4 regions of the Dickeya fangzhongdai genome follow, and region 4 is predicted to be linked to each of the others. Evidence: predicted binding sites of a transcription regulator. Region 4 holds the regulator's gene; each other region holds the start of a gene.

What was found. Region 4 encodes CRP, which controls carbon source genes, mostly activating them, when cyclic AMP is high. Its sites were predicted from a motif close to ATGTGANNNNNNTCACAT; they were not measured.
Region 1: rbsD (D-ribose pyranase) is a predicted target of CRP. The motif match lies at 1,569-1,586, and genes of this name have one in related genera.
Region 2: aaeR (HTH-type transcriptional activator AaeR) is a predicted target of CRP. The motif match lies at 1,439-1,456, and genes of this name have one in related genera.
Region 3: cdd (cytidine deaminase) is a predicted target of CRP. The motif match lies at 1,930-1,947, and genes of this name have one in related genera.

The regions. Positions count from the first base shown of each region.
Region 1 covers NZ_CP025003.1:4,956,827-4,960,037, forward strand. The annotation lists gene rbsA (ribose ABC transporter ATP-binding protein RbsA) at 1-1,056, opposite strand, end outside; gene rbsD (D-ribose pyranase) at 1,064-1,483, opposite strand; gene CVE23_RS22220 (YgiW/YdeI family stress tolerance OB fold protein) at 1,689-2,096, opposite strand; gene qseB (quorum sensing response regulator transcription factor QseB) at 2,302-2,973, shown strand; gene qseC (quorum sensing histidine kinase QseC) at 2,960-3,211, shown strand, end outside.
Region 2 covers NZ_CP025003.1:325,688-328,898, reverse strand. The annotation lists gene aaeA (p-hydroxybenzoic acid efflux pump subunit AaeA) at 1-901, opposite strand, end outside; gene aaeX (p-hydroxybenzoic acid efflux pump operon protein AaeX) at 933-1,136, opposite strand; gene aaeR (HTH-type transcriptional activator AaeR) at 1,474-2,418, shown strand; gene tldD (metalloprotease TldD) at 2,465-3,211, opposite strand, start outside.
Region 3 covers NZ_CP025003.1:1,970,776-1,973,986, forward strand. The annotation lists gene CVE23_RS08940 (NAD-dependent malic enzyme) at 1-695, opposite strand, end outside; gene cdd (cytidine deaminase) at 976-1,863, opposite strand; gene CVE23_RS08950 (PDDEXK-like family protein) at 2,037-3,211, opposite strand, start outside.
Region 4 covers NZ_CP025003.1:4,541,690-4,544,900, reverse strand. The annotation lists gene CVE23_RS20425 (aminodeoxychorismate synthase component II) at 1-162, shown strand, start outside; gene argD (bifunctional acetylornithine/succinyldiaminopimelate transaminase) at 349-1,572, shown strand; gene crp (cAMP-activated global transcriptional regulator CRP) at 1,661-2,293, opposite strand; gene CVE23_RS20410 (OsmC family protein) at 2,623-3,030, shown strand; gene CVE23_RS20405 (phosphoribulokinase) at 3,074-3,211, opposite strand, start outside.

The DNA.
Region 1 (3,211 bases), 420 kb from region 4:
GGACATGTTTTCCTTCACCGACATGCCGAGCACCAGCCCGTCGTGCTTGCGGTCTTCGGAAATATAGACGATGCCGCTGGCAAGCCCGTCCTGCGGACTGCGGGTCACCACATCCTTACCGTCCAGATGAACGTTGCCGTGGGTACGCGGCAGCGCGCCGTAAAGCACTTTCATCAATTCGGTACGACCGGCGCCCATTAACCCGGCGACACCAAGAATCTCACCCTTGCGCAGCGTGAAACTCACGTTTTCCACCCCCGGCCCGGACAATTCGCTGACCTGCAAACGCACCTCGCCGGGCGCCTGATTCAGGCGGGGATACTGATCTTCCAGCTTACGCCCCACCATCATTTCAATCAGCGAGTCTTCCTGCAATTCACTCACCGGGCGCTCGCCGATGAACTGGCCGTCGCGAAAGACCGTCACGTCATCACAGATTTCAAAGATTTCTTTCAGTCGATGGGAGATATAGACGATGCCGCAGCCATGAGACTGCAGTTCTTTAATCACGCTGAACAGCGACGCGGTTTCGGTATCGGTCAACGCATCGGTGGGTTCATCCATGATGATGACCCGTGATTCAAAGCTGAGCACCTTGGCGATTTCGACCATCTGCTGGTCGCCAATCGACAATTCGCCCACCAAACGACGACTGTCATAACGCAGATTCAAACGCTTAAGCAGTTTGTCCGCCTCGGCGTACATCCGTTTCCAGTTGATACGCCCCAAGCGGTTGGTAAATTCGCGGCCAAGGAAAATATTTTCCGCAATGGTCAGTTGAGGAATCAGGTTCAGTTCCTGATGGATAATACCGATCCCTGCTTCCTGAGAGGCTTTGGGGCCGCTGAAAGCCACGTCCTTACCTAGAAAATGGATACTGCCGGCATCTTTGCGATAAATCCCCGTCAGTACCTTCATCATGGTGGATTTGCCGGCACCGTTCTCACCCACCAGCGCCATGACCTTCCCCGGATAGACATTCAATGCCGCGCCGGAAAGCGCCTTAACGCCGGGAAAGGTTTTGGTGATGCCTTGCAATTGCAGTAAAGGTTGCATCGGTACCTCAGAAGGTGACGCCGGCACAAAGGATCACATTCGCATACGGAGAACATTCTCCAGTGCGAATAATGGCCCGGCTTTGGCCACTTTGCTTTTTGAAATCCTCATGGCTGACGTAATGCAGTGAAATAGTATTTCCCTGGTGTTGTTCAAGTTGTGCTAACTGTTTCAATAATGCGTCATGGAGTTGCGTATTCTTCTCGATGATTTCCTGCGCCAGAATCGCGGCTTCAACCTGCATTTCCGCCGTTACCACATTCAGCACCTGCAAAAAACCGGGCACATTATGGGTCAAGGCCAAATCGATACGGGTTGTGGTCTCCGGAATCGGCAAACCGGCATCTGCTATGACAATTTGGTCGGTATGCCCCAGCCGGGAAATCACCGATGAAATATCGGAATTAAGTAACGCACCTTTCTTCATTTTTATTTACCCTGATAGCGAAACGTTTCGCTTGTATGACAAGTGTAGAAAAAGAACAGGAGAAGGCAACGATTATCTTATGAAAATGTGATCGTTATCGAAACGTTTCGTTGGCGTAATAAAAGGAAGATTTTACGTTATTAAAACCAATAAAAATGCCCTGCCGGGAGCAACAGGCGGACCGCAGCCCGCCTGACAAGGCAGGCTATTTCTGGATTTTCCGTATCTGTTTCACATCCAGTTGAACCGAACTAAAGTCTTTGTCCAATTCGCCTTTCAACTCGACCCGATCTTCCGGGGTAATGGTCTGGCCTTCCCACCGTCTGTCATCAATGTCCACCAGGATGGTGCCGGTGGCGTCGCGAAACTGATAGTCATCTTTGCCAACACGCTGAATGATATTGCCCTGCAATCTTACCCAGCTGTCGTCACGCATGTCTTTAGCCTGCGCCACCGTGGTCAGGCTGCCATCCGGACCGGAAAAACCGCCAGTCGCAGAAGAAGGCGGCGTCGGCGCCGATTCGCTGGGGCCGAGAAATCCTCCGGTTTGAGCGGCGGATAACGAGGCGGAACACAACGCCGCAACAGCAACCAGTACAATGCGTTTCTTCATGAATTCTCTCCTGAGATCTTGATGGATTAAGCCGAATGACTAACTGCGGCTACTAAACCAAAAAGTTCTTAACAGGATCTTAAAGCCCACGGCGTTGCAGCGGTATTTATCCGGATTGCGGGCCGCCTCGCGTCGTGGCGCTGTCATCCTATTCGTTAGCAAAGGAAATAACGTATAAACACAGCGGAAAAAAGTAGGAGGGACGATGCGTATACTGTTAATCGAGGACGATCGTTTGATTGGCGACGGCATCAAGGCCGGGCTTATCAAGCTCGGTTTTAACGTGGACTGGTTCACCCAGGGAGACGACGGACTGGCTGCGCTACCCGCCGCACCTTACGATGCGGTGGTGCTTGACCTCAGCCTGCCGAAAATCGATGGTCTGGAGATTCTGCGGCAATGGCGCCAGCGTGGACACGACGTACCCGTGCTGATACTTACCGCGCGCGATGCGATTGAACAACGCGTTCAGGGGCTACAGCAGGGAGCGGACGATTACCTTTGCAAACCCTTTGAACTGACCGAGGTTGCCGCTCGTCTGCAGGCATTGATCCGCAGGCGTTATGGGCAGTTACAGCCGGTGCTGGCGCATGGCGCCGTCACGCTGGACCCCGGTTCCCGCCACGTGACGCTCAATGGGGAGCCGCTTACGCTGAAATCCCGTGAGCTGGCGCTGCTGGAACTGTTTCTGATGAACCCCGGCCACATCCTGACCCGTAACCAACTGGAAGAAAAACTCTATAGTTGGGACGACGAGGTCTCAAGCAACGCGGTAGAAGTGCACATCCATCATCTGCGCCGGAAACTCGGCAGCCATTTCATCCGTACCGTGCATGGCGTAGGGTACGCGCTGGGAGCCGCCGATGCTGACGCTTAACCTGCGGCTACGCCTGTTGCTGGGCTTTACGCTGCTGATGCTGCTGGTCGGTGGGGCTGCCGCCATACTGTCATGGACGCAAACCCGTCATAACATCAATGAGCTGTTTGATACCCAGCAAATGCTGTTTGCCAGACGGCTGGCTACTATCGATCCGCAAAATTGGCGTATCGATCCGCAAAACTGGCGGCAAAGCCCCCAGCCCTTGCCCAAATCGCCCAAACTGGCGCGCCACCAG
Region 2 (3,211 bases), 810 kb from region 4:
GCAGCAGTTGCAATAACGGCGACATCGACTTGGTGTTGCGGGTATGCTCGCCGGTCACTACCACCGTGGCGGTGGTCCCGGCCGGATACAGGTCGCCCCATTGCTGATCGAGACGAATCCTGACCGGCACCCGCTGTGCCAGCCGTACCCATTCCAGATTGGAATCCACCGTCGCCAGCCCTTTGGTGTCGGCGGAACTGCTGCTGTTGGTTACTCCGGCGGCGATGCTATCCACCGCGCCGAACAGAATCTGATTGCTGCCCAGCGGGGTGATTTCCACCCGATAGCCGGGGCGCACGCCCGCCAGTTTGGTTTCTTCCATGTAGGCCAGCAGATAGAACGAATCCTTTTTCACCAGCGCCACCGCGGTGGAGCCGCGGGTAATGTATTCGCCAGCGTGCACGTGCAGGTTGGTTATCCAGCCATCGGCCGGGGCTCGCACCACCGTACGCGCCAGATCGAGCTTCGCCAGTTCCAGCTCCGCCTGCGCCTTTGCCAGCTGATGCAGCGTGGTTTGCAGCGCATTGCCGGACTGTTCAATCTCTTCACGCGACATCGCCTGCACGCCGAGACGCTGGCGGCGCGCCGACTCCCGCTTTTTCTCATCAGCCAGCGCCTGATAGTAGGCCACGTCCGCCTGCGCCTGCTCCAGCGCCTGCTGGTAACGCGGCTGATCAATCACGAACAGCACATCGCCCTGCTTCACCGGCTGGTTATCCTGCACTTTCACATCGGTCAGCAGGCCGCTGACATCGGGGGCGATCGCCACCACATCGGCGCTGAAACGAGCGTCGCGGGTCCAGGGAGATTCGGTGTAAAACGACCACACGCGCACCAGCGCCACCGCGGCCAGCAACACCAGCACTAGCGTGATGGCCATGCGGCTGAATTTTTTGATCATCACTTTCACAACAGATGCTTTCACAACAACCTCAAAGACCGAAACGAAACAGCAGATAGAACAGGCAGACAAACAACGCGGTATTAAACAGAGCCGGGTGCCAGACCCGGTCGTAAATGCCCGTGGGATGCAGCAGTCGGATACAGATAAAAAACAGCGCCAGCGTCACCAGCAGCACAAAAAACACCGGCGGGAACGACAGGCCGAACAGCACCATGACCGGGAGTGAATTCATCCTCTTTTCCTTTTTTTCACCATCACGCCGCCCGTCGCTCGCATCAGCAACCGTATGTGTCGGGGTCGGGGAAGATGAGGTAAACACCCATTCCCGTCGGCATCGCTGCCAGCGGGTGAAAGACACAGCTTTAACTGAATAATCACGATGGCGGGCGCTGATTTAATGCAGATCGCTTGCGGCGTTAAATCAGCGTTTTAAACCCTTCAGAACGACCACGGCAGCAAAGACGAGTAATCAGGACCGCTCTTCGTGGTCAAACAGGCTATATTATGAAACGTTATTATTATGTTATCTACGCAGTGTGATCTAAATCACTTTTAAGCCAGGATTAACAATGGAACGATTAAAGAGCATGTCGGTCTTCGCCAGAGTAGTGGAGTTCGGCTCGTTCACCGCCGCCGCCCGTCAGCTGGAAATGAGCGTATCTGCCGTCAGCCAGACGGTTACCCGGCTGGAAGATGAACTGCAGGTGAAACTGCTCAACCGCAGCACCCGCAGCATCGGGCTGACGGAAGCCGGCAGGATCTACTACCACGGCTGCCGCCGCATGTTGCACGAAGCGCAGGAAGTGCATGAGCAGTTATATGCGTTCAACAACACCCCGATCGGTACGCTGCGCATCGGCAGCTCCTCCACCATGGCGCAAAACGTGCTGGCGAATATGACCACCGACATGCTGAAGGAGTACCCAGGGCTGTCGGTCAATCTGGTGTGCGGCATTCCGGCGCCGGACCTGATTGCCGACGGATTGGACATCGTCATCCGGGTCGGCGCGCTGCAGGACTCCAGCCTGTACAGCACCCGTCTCGGCTCCATGCCGATGGTGGTCTGCGCCGCCAGAAGCTATCTGGCGCAGCACGGCACGCCGGAAAAACCCGCCGACGTGAGCAACGTATCCTGGCTGGAGTACAGCGTCCGCCCGGACAGCGAATTTGAGCTGATAGCGCCGGAAGGCATCACCACCCGGCTGACGCCGCAAGGACGCTTCGTCACCAACGACCCGGTCACGCTGATTCGCTGGCTGAAAAACGGCGCCGGCATCGCCTATATGCCGTTAATGTGGGTATTTGAAGAGATCAAACGCGGCGAAATAGAGATCCTATTCCCGCGTTATCATTCGGACCCGCGCCCGGTGTACGCGCTCTACACCCGCCGCGACAATCTGCCGCTGAAGGTGCAGGTGTGCATTAATTACCTGACCGAGTATTTCAACAAGGTGGCGCTGATTTATCAGGGATACCGGCAGGAACACCCGCAGAGCGAGCCGCCGCAGAAATAAATCAGGCCGCATCGGCGGCCTGATTTAACAACCAACGTATCAACGCTTAGGCGGTGCCGCCTACCGTAATGTTGTCGAGCTTCAGAGTCGGCTGACCGACGCCGACCGGCAAGCTTTGCCCTTCTTTGCCGCACACCCCGACGCCTCTATCCAGCGTCAGATCGTTGCCGACCATCGAAATCTGCTGCATGGCTTCAATGCCGGAGCCAATCAGCGTCGCGCCTTTCACCGGTTTGGTGACGCGGCCGTTCTCGATCAGGTACGCCTCGGACGTGGAGAACACGAACTTGCCGGAGGTGATATCCACCTGACCGCCGCCAAAGTTCGGCGCGTACAGACCGTAATCCACGCTGGCGATGATCTCTTCCGGAGTGGATTTGCCCGCCAGCATGTAGGTGTTGGTCATACGCGGCATCGGCAGATGGGCGTATGACTCGCGGCGGCCGTTGCCGGTCGGCGCGACGCCCATCAGACGGGCGTTCAGTTTGTCCTGCATGTAACCTTTGAGAATGCCGTTCTCAATCAGCACGTTGTACTGGCCGGGCACGCCTTCGTCATCCATCGCCAGCGAACCGCGGCGCCCTTCCAGTGTACCGTCATCCACCACCGTACACAGCTCGGATGCTACCAGCTTGCCGACCTGACCGCTGAACACCGAAGTGCCGCGACGGTTGAAGTCGCCTTCCAGACCGTGCCCGACCGCCTCGTGCAACAGCACGCCCGGCCAGCCTGAGCCCAGCACCACCGGCATCGACCCAGCCGGCGCCGCCACGGCGGACAAATTGACCAGCGC
Region 3 (3,211 bases), 2.5 Mb from region 4:
TGAATGAATTCGTTCACGAACTCGTAGTATTCGTCGCCGGTAATACGTGGGTGACGCCAGCCCATGTACAGCGGGTCGTTGAGCAGTTGCGGGTTGTTGGTGCCGACATCCAGCACCACCGGCAGGGTGTAAGCCGGGCTGATGCCGCCGCAGGCGGTGTACAGCGACAGTTTACCGATCGGAATACCCATACCGCCGATGCCCTGGTCGCCCAGACCGAGGATACGCTCGCCGTCCGTCACCACGATGACTTTTACGTTTTGTTTAGTGGCGTTTTGCAGCATATCGTCGATATGCTCGCGGTTGGGGTAGGAGATAAACAGGCCGCGGGCACGGCGGTAAATGTCGGAGAAGTGTTCACAGGCGGCGCCCACCGTCGGCGTATAAATGATCGGCATCATTTCGCTCAGGTGGTTTTCCAGCAGACGGTAGAACAGGGTTTCGTTGGTGTCCTGAATGTTACGCAGGTACACGTGCTTTTCCATGTCGTTCTTGAATTCCTGATACTGCCGCCAGGCGCGCTCTGCCTGTTCTTCAATGGTTTCCACCGCTTCGGGCAGTAGGCCGTGCAGGTTGAACTGGGCGCGCTCCGCCTCGGTAAAGGCGCTGCCTTTGTTCAGCAGGGGAAATTCGAGCAGGATAGGACCGGCATAAGGGATATAAAGCGGACGTTTACTTTCGTATTCCAATTCCATGACTTTCGACTCTTTGGGTAGCGGAAATCGGTTCGAAGAACCAACGAAACGATAGGATAACGCGGATCTTAAAGTACCCCAAAAATATGTACAGGGATTGTTAATTAAAATAATTACAGATGACTTGCATATGAAAAATATGTGGGGAAAGTCACATATTATCGCGCTTCTGCTGGAAAAAGAGGGGGGTTGGGGGGCCGGTCTTACTCACACGGTGTGAATTTTCCACCACCGAATCGACGCAGCGCCGCCATATGAACGCATGGCGGCGCGCTATGTTTTAGTGCGCCGGTTCGCGGCACAGATCGGTACAGCCGAATGACGCCAGCAACGGCTGGGCCAGACTCCACTGGCTGAGCGTCACATGGCTGGATTCCACCAAAACCGCCCGTTGAATGTCGCTGAACGGCTCGCTGGCCAGATTGACCAGATTCAACGCCGCCTGCAATGGCGGCAGGCTGGGGTTGAACGCGGCGTTTTCCGCATAACGCCCGGCGTAACGGCGACCGCGGCGGGTTTCCAGCGCGATGCCGCTGAATGCTTTACTGTACGGCGCGTGGCTGCGGTTGGCCGCCGCCAGCGCCAGCTGGCGCAGGGGATCGTCTGTCGTCAGCGTCAACCCGTTATCGATGTCATCCATCAACAGGGTGTTGATCGCCAGATCGCGCGGGCCAAACGCATCCGGCAGATAGTGGCCGAGCAGCGCGGGTGAACGCCCTGGCAGGCAAATACGCAGTTCGGGCGCGCTATTGAGTTCGTTCATGAACTGGCGGCAGTGCCCGCAGGGCGTGTAGTTCACCGTCACCGCCCGCAGCGCCGGTTCGTCGCGCAGCCAGGCGTGGCTGACGGCGCTTTGCTCGGCGTGGACGGTCTGTTGCAGCGGCAGGCCGTCGAACTCCATATTGGCGCCCCAGTAGAAGGCGCCGCTGACGCCCTGTGCTATCGCGCCGACGTGAAAGTGAGACACCGGCGTCAGCGCGCAGGCGGCGGCCAGCGGCAGCAGGGCGAAAGCCAAACTGTCGGCGTCGAGCTGGCTCTGGGCGCAAATGCTGCTGACATCGTCGGCGGTCAGCATGGCGGCAAAATCATCACGCGCCAGTATCGGCGCCAGCGTGGCTTGCAGCGCCGCAGGCAGTTGCGTGAAAGCGTCGTGGAAGCGTGCTTGCATGATGGTCTCTCTTTCCCGGTTTTCAGAGCATGTTAACCAGAGTCTGGTCAGACACGCGGCGATTATTTGTGATTATTATCACTTTTTATATGAAATACATGAAAAAGAAATCACAAATGCGAGATGTATCTCAAGTTTATCGGCCGCAGGTCCGGTTGGTATTGCGGCAGCGGTTATGAACCGCCGTCCGGCAATGCCGCTTCATTTTCCTGCTGAATGATCGCATCTATTTTTTGTGCGAGTCTTTTCGCCTGCTCAACCACCTCCGTTGCGCTCAACCCGTATTGATGGCTGAGTGTTTTCCAGTCATAGGCTCTGGATTTTCTTCCCTCAGGAAAGTGTTGATAGAGCAAGTCGGTGAAGGCGCAATGCGAAGAGGAGAAGGCTTCATTCAGGTAGGCCTCGGCATAAAACACCCGTAGGCCGAAGCGAGGATGACGGCTGTTTTCGCTTTTTTCTCTGAAAATGTTCACGTAGATAGGCCAGTACGTCTCCGCGCTGATTTCCAGCATGGCGTCGGTCGCAAAATTAAACCAGGTGCGGCTGATTTGCAGATTATTGCTGTACGAGCCGTCGTCACCCTGCAAATCCGGCAGGGCTTTTTTCATGTTAACCAGCACGCCGGCGATGCCGCGGGATTGGATCAGCTTGTCGCAAAGCGGGCGGTGCTGTTGCAGGAACAGCAGCATTTCGGCGTCGATGCCGGCAAATTTGCTGACGCGCCATTGGACAGGCGAGTGATTTCTTTGCTGGTAAAAGTGTTCCACCAGCGGCGCATAGCGGATTGCCAGCGTGGCGGAGAGCTCTGAGATTCTTTGCTCGGCCGGGCTTTGCCAGTCGGCCTGTTTCTGGCAGTACGACAACAGCAACTGCACCGCGGCATGATGATTTTCAGATTGCAGTCGGGCGCGGTGCGCCGCTTTATCCAGCCACTGGTAGTTCATAAATGCCCAGCGCTTGGCCTGGCTGACAAAATCGTTATCGGCTGACTGGTTAAACCATTTGTCGATGGCGACGAACAGGAAGTTATAGCCGTGGAAACAGGCGTTGCGCGCCAGCGCGTTTTTCACCGCGGCGTGATAGTCGTCAAGCTGAGCGACATCGGGGGTTGAGCCAGCTTTATTCTCTATCGTGACGATAAATTTGTTTTGCGGGTCGATCAAAAACAGGTCAAGACGGCGGCGACCCCCGTTAAGGTCGACAATGCTGAATTCCCGGCAGACAAACAGCGAACCAAAACTGGTCTGATGGATTAAGCCGGGGGTCCAGATATGGAAAAATTTTTTATTGTCGTATTTATGTTCGGTACTGGCGTAATAGGCGGCGGTCAGAAAATCTTTAATTATCG
Region 4 (3,211 bases):
GATTGTTTTGAGGTAACCGCCTGGACCGAGAACGACGCCGGAATGGATGAGATCATGGGAGTGCGTCACCGCTCGTTGCCGCTGGAAGGCGTGCAGTTCCACCCCGAAAGCATTCTCAGCCAGCAGGGGCATCAGCTACTGAAGAATTTCCTTGATTTATAGAGGGATAGTGGGAGCAAATCCGGCTTTATACCCGTCATGCTTCACGTTGCAGGTGTGCCGGCGTTATTACCAGGCCCTTCCTATTTAGGGCATGTCGGATTAATGATTGCGTATTTTTGATTTTTTATGCATATTTAATGACTATATTTTCACTCGAAAACCACGGATATCACAACGGGGCAGCAAATGGCGACAGAGAAAGCAGCAGTAACACGGGATACTTACGATAAGGTAATTCTTCCGGTTTATGCACCCGCGCAGTTTGTGCCGGTAAAAGGCAAAGGGAGCCGTGTCTGGGATCAGCAGGGCAAGGAATATATCGATTTCTCCGGCGGCATCGCGGTGACGGCGCTGGGGCACTGCCATCCGGCGCTGGTGGCGGCGTTGAAAGAGCAGGGCGAAACCCTGTGGCACACCAGCAACGTGTTCACTAACGAACCGGCGCTGCGTTTGGCCACCAAACTGATTAATGCGACCTTTGCCGACCGCGTCTTTTTCGCCAACTCCGGCGCGGAAGCCAACGAAGCGGCATTCAAGCTGGCTCGTCATTACGCCATTACCCGCCACAGCCCGTACAAAACCAAGATCATTTCGTTTTATCAGTCGTTCCACGGTCGTACGCTGTTCACCGTTTCCGTCGGCGGCCAGCCGAAATACGCCGATGGTTTCGGCCCGAAACCGGCGGACATCGTGCACGTGCCGTTTAACGATCTGGATGCGGTAAAAGCGGTGATGGATGACCACACCTGCGCGGTGGTACTGGAACCGATTCAGGGCGAAGGCGGCATCACGCCTGCCACGCCGGCGTTTCTCAAAGGGGTTCGCGAGCTGTGCGACCAGTATCAGGCGCTGCTGGTGTTTGATGAAGTGCAGTGCGGCATGGGCCGCAGCGGCAAGCTGTTCTCTTATATGCATTACGGCATCACGCCGGACATTCTGACCACCGCCAAAGCGCTGGGCGGCGGTTTCCCGATCAGCGCGATGCTGACTACGGAAGAGATCGCGTCGGTAATGGCGGTCGGCACCCACGGCACGACTTACGGCGGCAATCCGTTGGCCTGCGCCGTGGCGGAAGCGGCGCTGGATGTGATCAATACGCCGGAAGTGTTGTCCGGAGTGGTGGATCGCCATGCGCGCTTTGTGTCCGCGCTGGAGAGTATCAACGCGCAGTACGATATTTTCGACGAAATCCGCGGCATGGGGCTGCTGCTGGGCGCGCAGCTGAAACCGGCCTGGCATGGCCGCGCCCGGGATTTCCTGGCGGCATCGGCGGATCTGGGGTTGATGGTTCTGGTGGCGGGGCCGGACGTGATTCGCTTCGTGCCGTCGCTGGTGATTACCCCGGAAGAGATCGATCAAGGCATGGCGCTGTTCGGAAAAGCAGTGGAGCGGGTGGTGAAAGGCGCGTAAGCCGCGGTTTTTCTTTCCACTAAAACGACAAGAGCGTGCCTGGGCACGCTCTTTTTGATCCGGCTGATGTTGATCCGGTGGATGATAATCAGCGGGTGCCGTACACCACGATGGTTTTACCGTGGGCGGAAATCAGGTTCTGATCTTCCAGCATTTTCAGGATACGACCGACGGTTTCGCGGGAACAGCCGACAATCTGGCCGATCTCCTGTCGGGTGATCTTGATCTGCATGCCGTCCGGGTGGGTCATGGCGTCCGGCTGCTTGGCCAGGTTGAGCAGGGTTTGCGCGATACGACCGGTAACGTCGAGGAACGCCAGGTTGCCGACTTTCTGCGAGGTCACCTGCAGGCGGCGCGCCATCTGCGAGGACAACCGCATCAGAATATCCGGGTTGACCTGAATCAGCTGGCGGAATTTTTTATAGGAAATCTCAGCGACTTCGCAGGCAGTCTTCGCCCGGACCCACGCACTGCGTTCCTGCCCATCTTCGAACAAGCCAAGTTCGCCGATAAAATCGCCCTGATTCAGATAAGAAAGAATCATTTCCTTGCCTTCTTCATCCTTGATCAGCACGGCAACCGAGCCTTTCACGATGTAGTAAAGCGTCTCTGCTTTTTCACCCTGATGAATCAGAGTGCTCTTCGATGGGTACTTGTGAATGTGGCAATGAGAAAGGAACCATTCGAGAGTCGGGTCTGTTTGCGGTTTGCCGAGAACCATTCGCTGTTATCCTCTGTTGTAATTCACTGCGCAAATCACAGGGCTCAGAGTTCCCTGTACGGCGTGATAACATAGTTATAATTCAATTCCGTCCTGGCGGAATGACGTCAGGGAATAAATATACTGAGGCTGTCTATCGGATGACGCCAGTAAGCCGGCTGCGGGTCTTGCAGAGGCTCAACATACACCGGTTTACTTCTTCGTTTGTAACACAGGTTGAGTGTAGTGTCTTGTGTTGTCTCGCTTCAGCATGATTAAGCTCTGATTATCAGGCTTTTTTGTACATAAGCGGTGTAAAATTTCAAAAATAATTGATTGAGGGCAAACTTATGCAGGCTCGGGTGAAATGGGTTGAAGGGTTAACGTTTCTTGGCGAATCCGCGTCCGGACATCAGTTGCTGATGGACGGTAACGCCGGCGATAAAGCCCCCAGCCCGATGGAAATGGTGCTGATGGCGGCAGGCGGGTGCAGCGCCATTGATGTGGTGTCTATCCTGCAGAAAGGCCGTCATGATGTGGCGGACTGCGAAGTGCGTCTGACCTCTGAACGCCGTGCGGAAGCGCCGCGCCTGTTCACCGCCATCAACCTGCACTTTATCGTTACCGGCAAGGGGCTGAACGACAAGGCGGTAGAGCGCGCGGTGTCGCTGTCGGCGGAGAAATACTGCTCCGTGGCGCTGATGCTGGAGAAGGCGGTGACGATTACCCACAGCCATGAAGTGATCGCGCTCGACTGAATTGCCTGCACGCGGCGGCTAACTTCACCGCCCGCCGCGTCGCTTAATCAATATGATTACCTTCTACTAACCGCTGCACCAGCGGCATCATGATCAACTCCATCGCCAGCCCCATTTTGCCGCCCGGCACCACCAGCGTGTTGATGTGGGAAATGAACGAACCCTGCAGCATCGCCAGCAG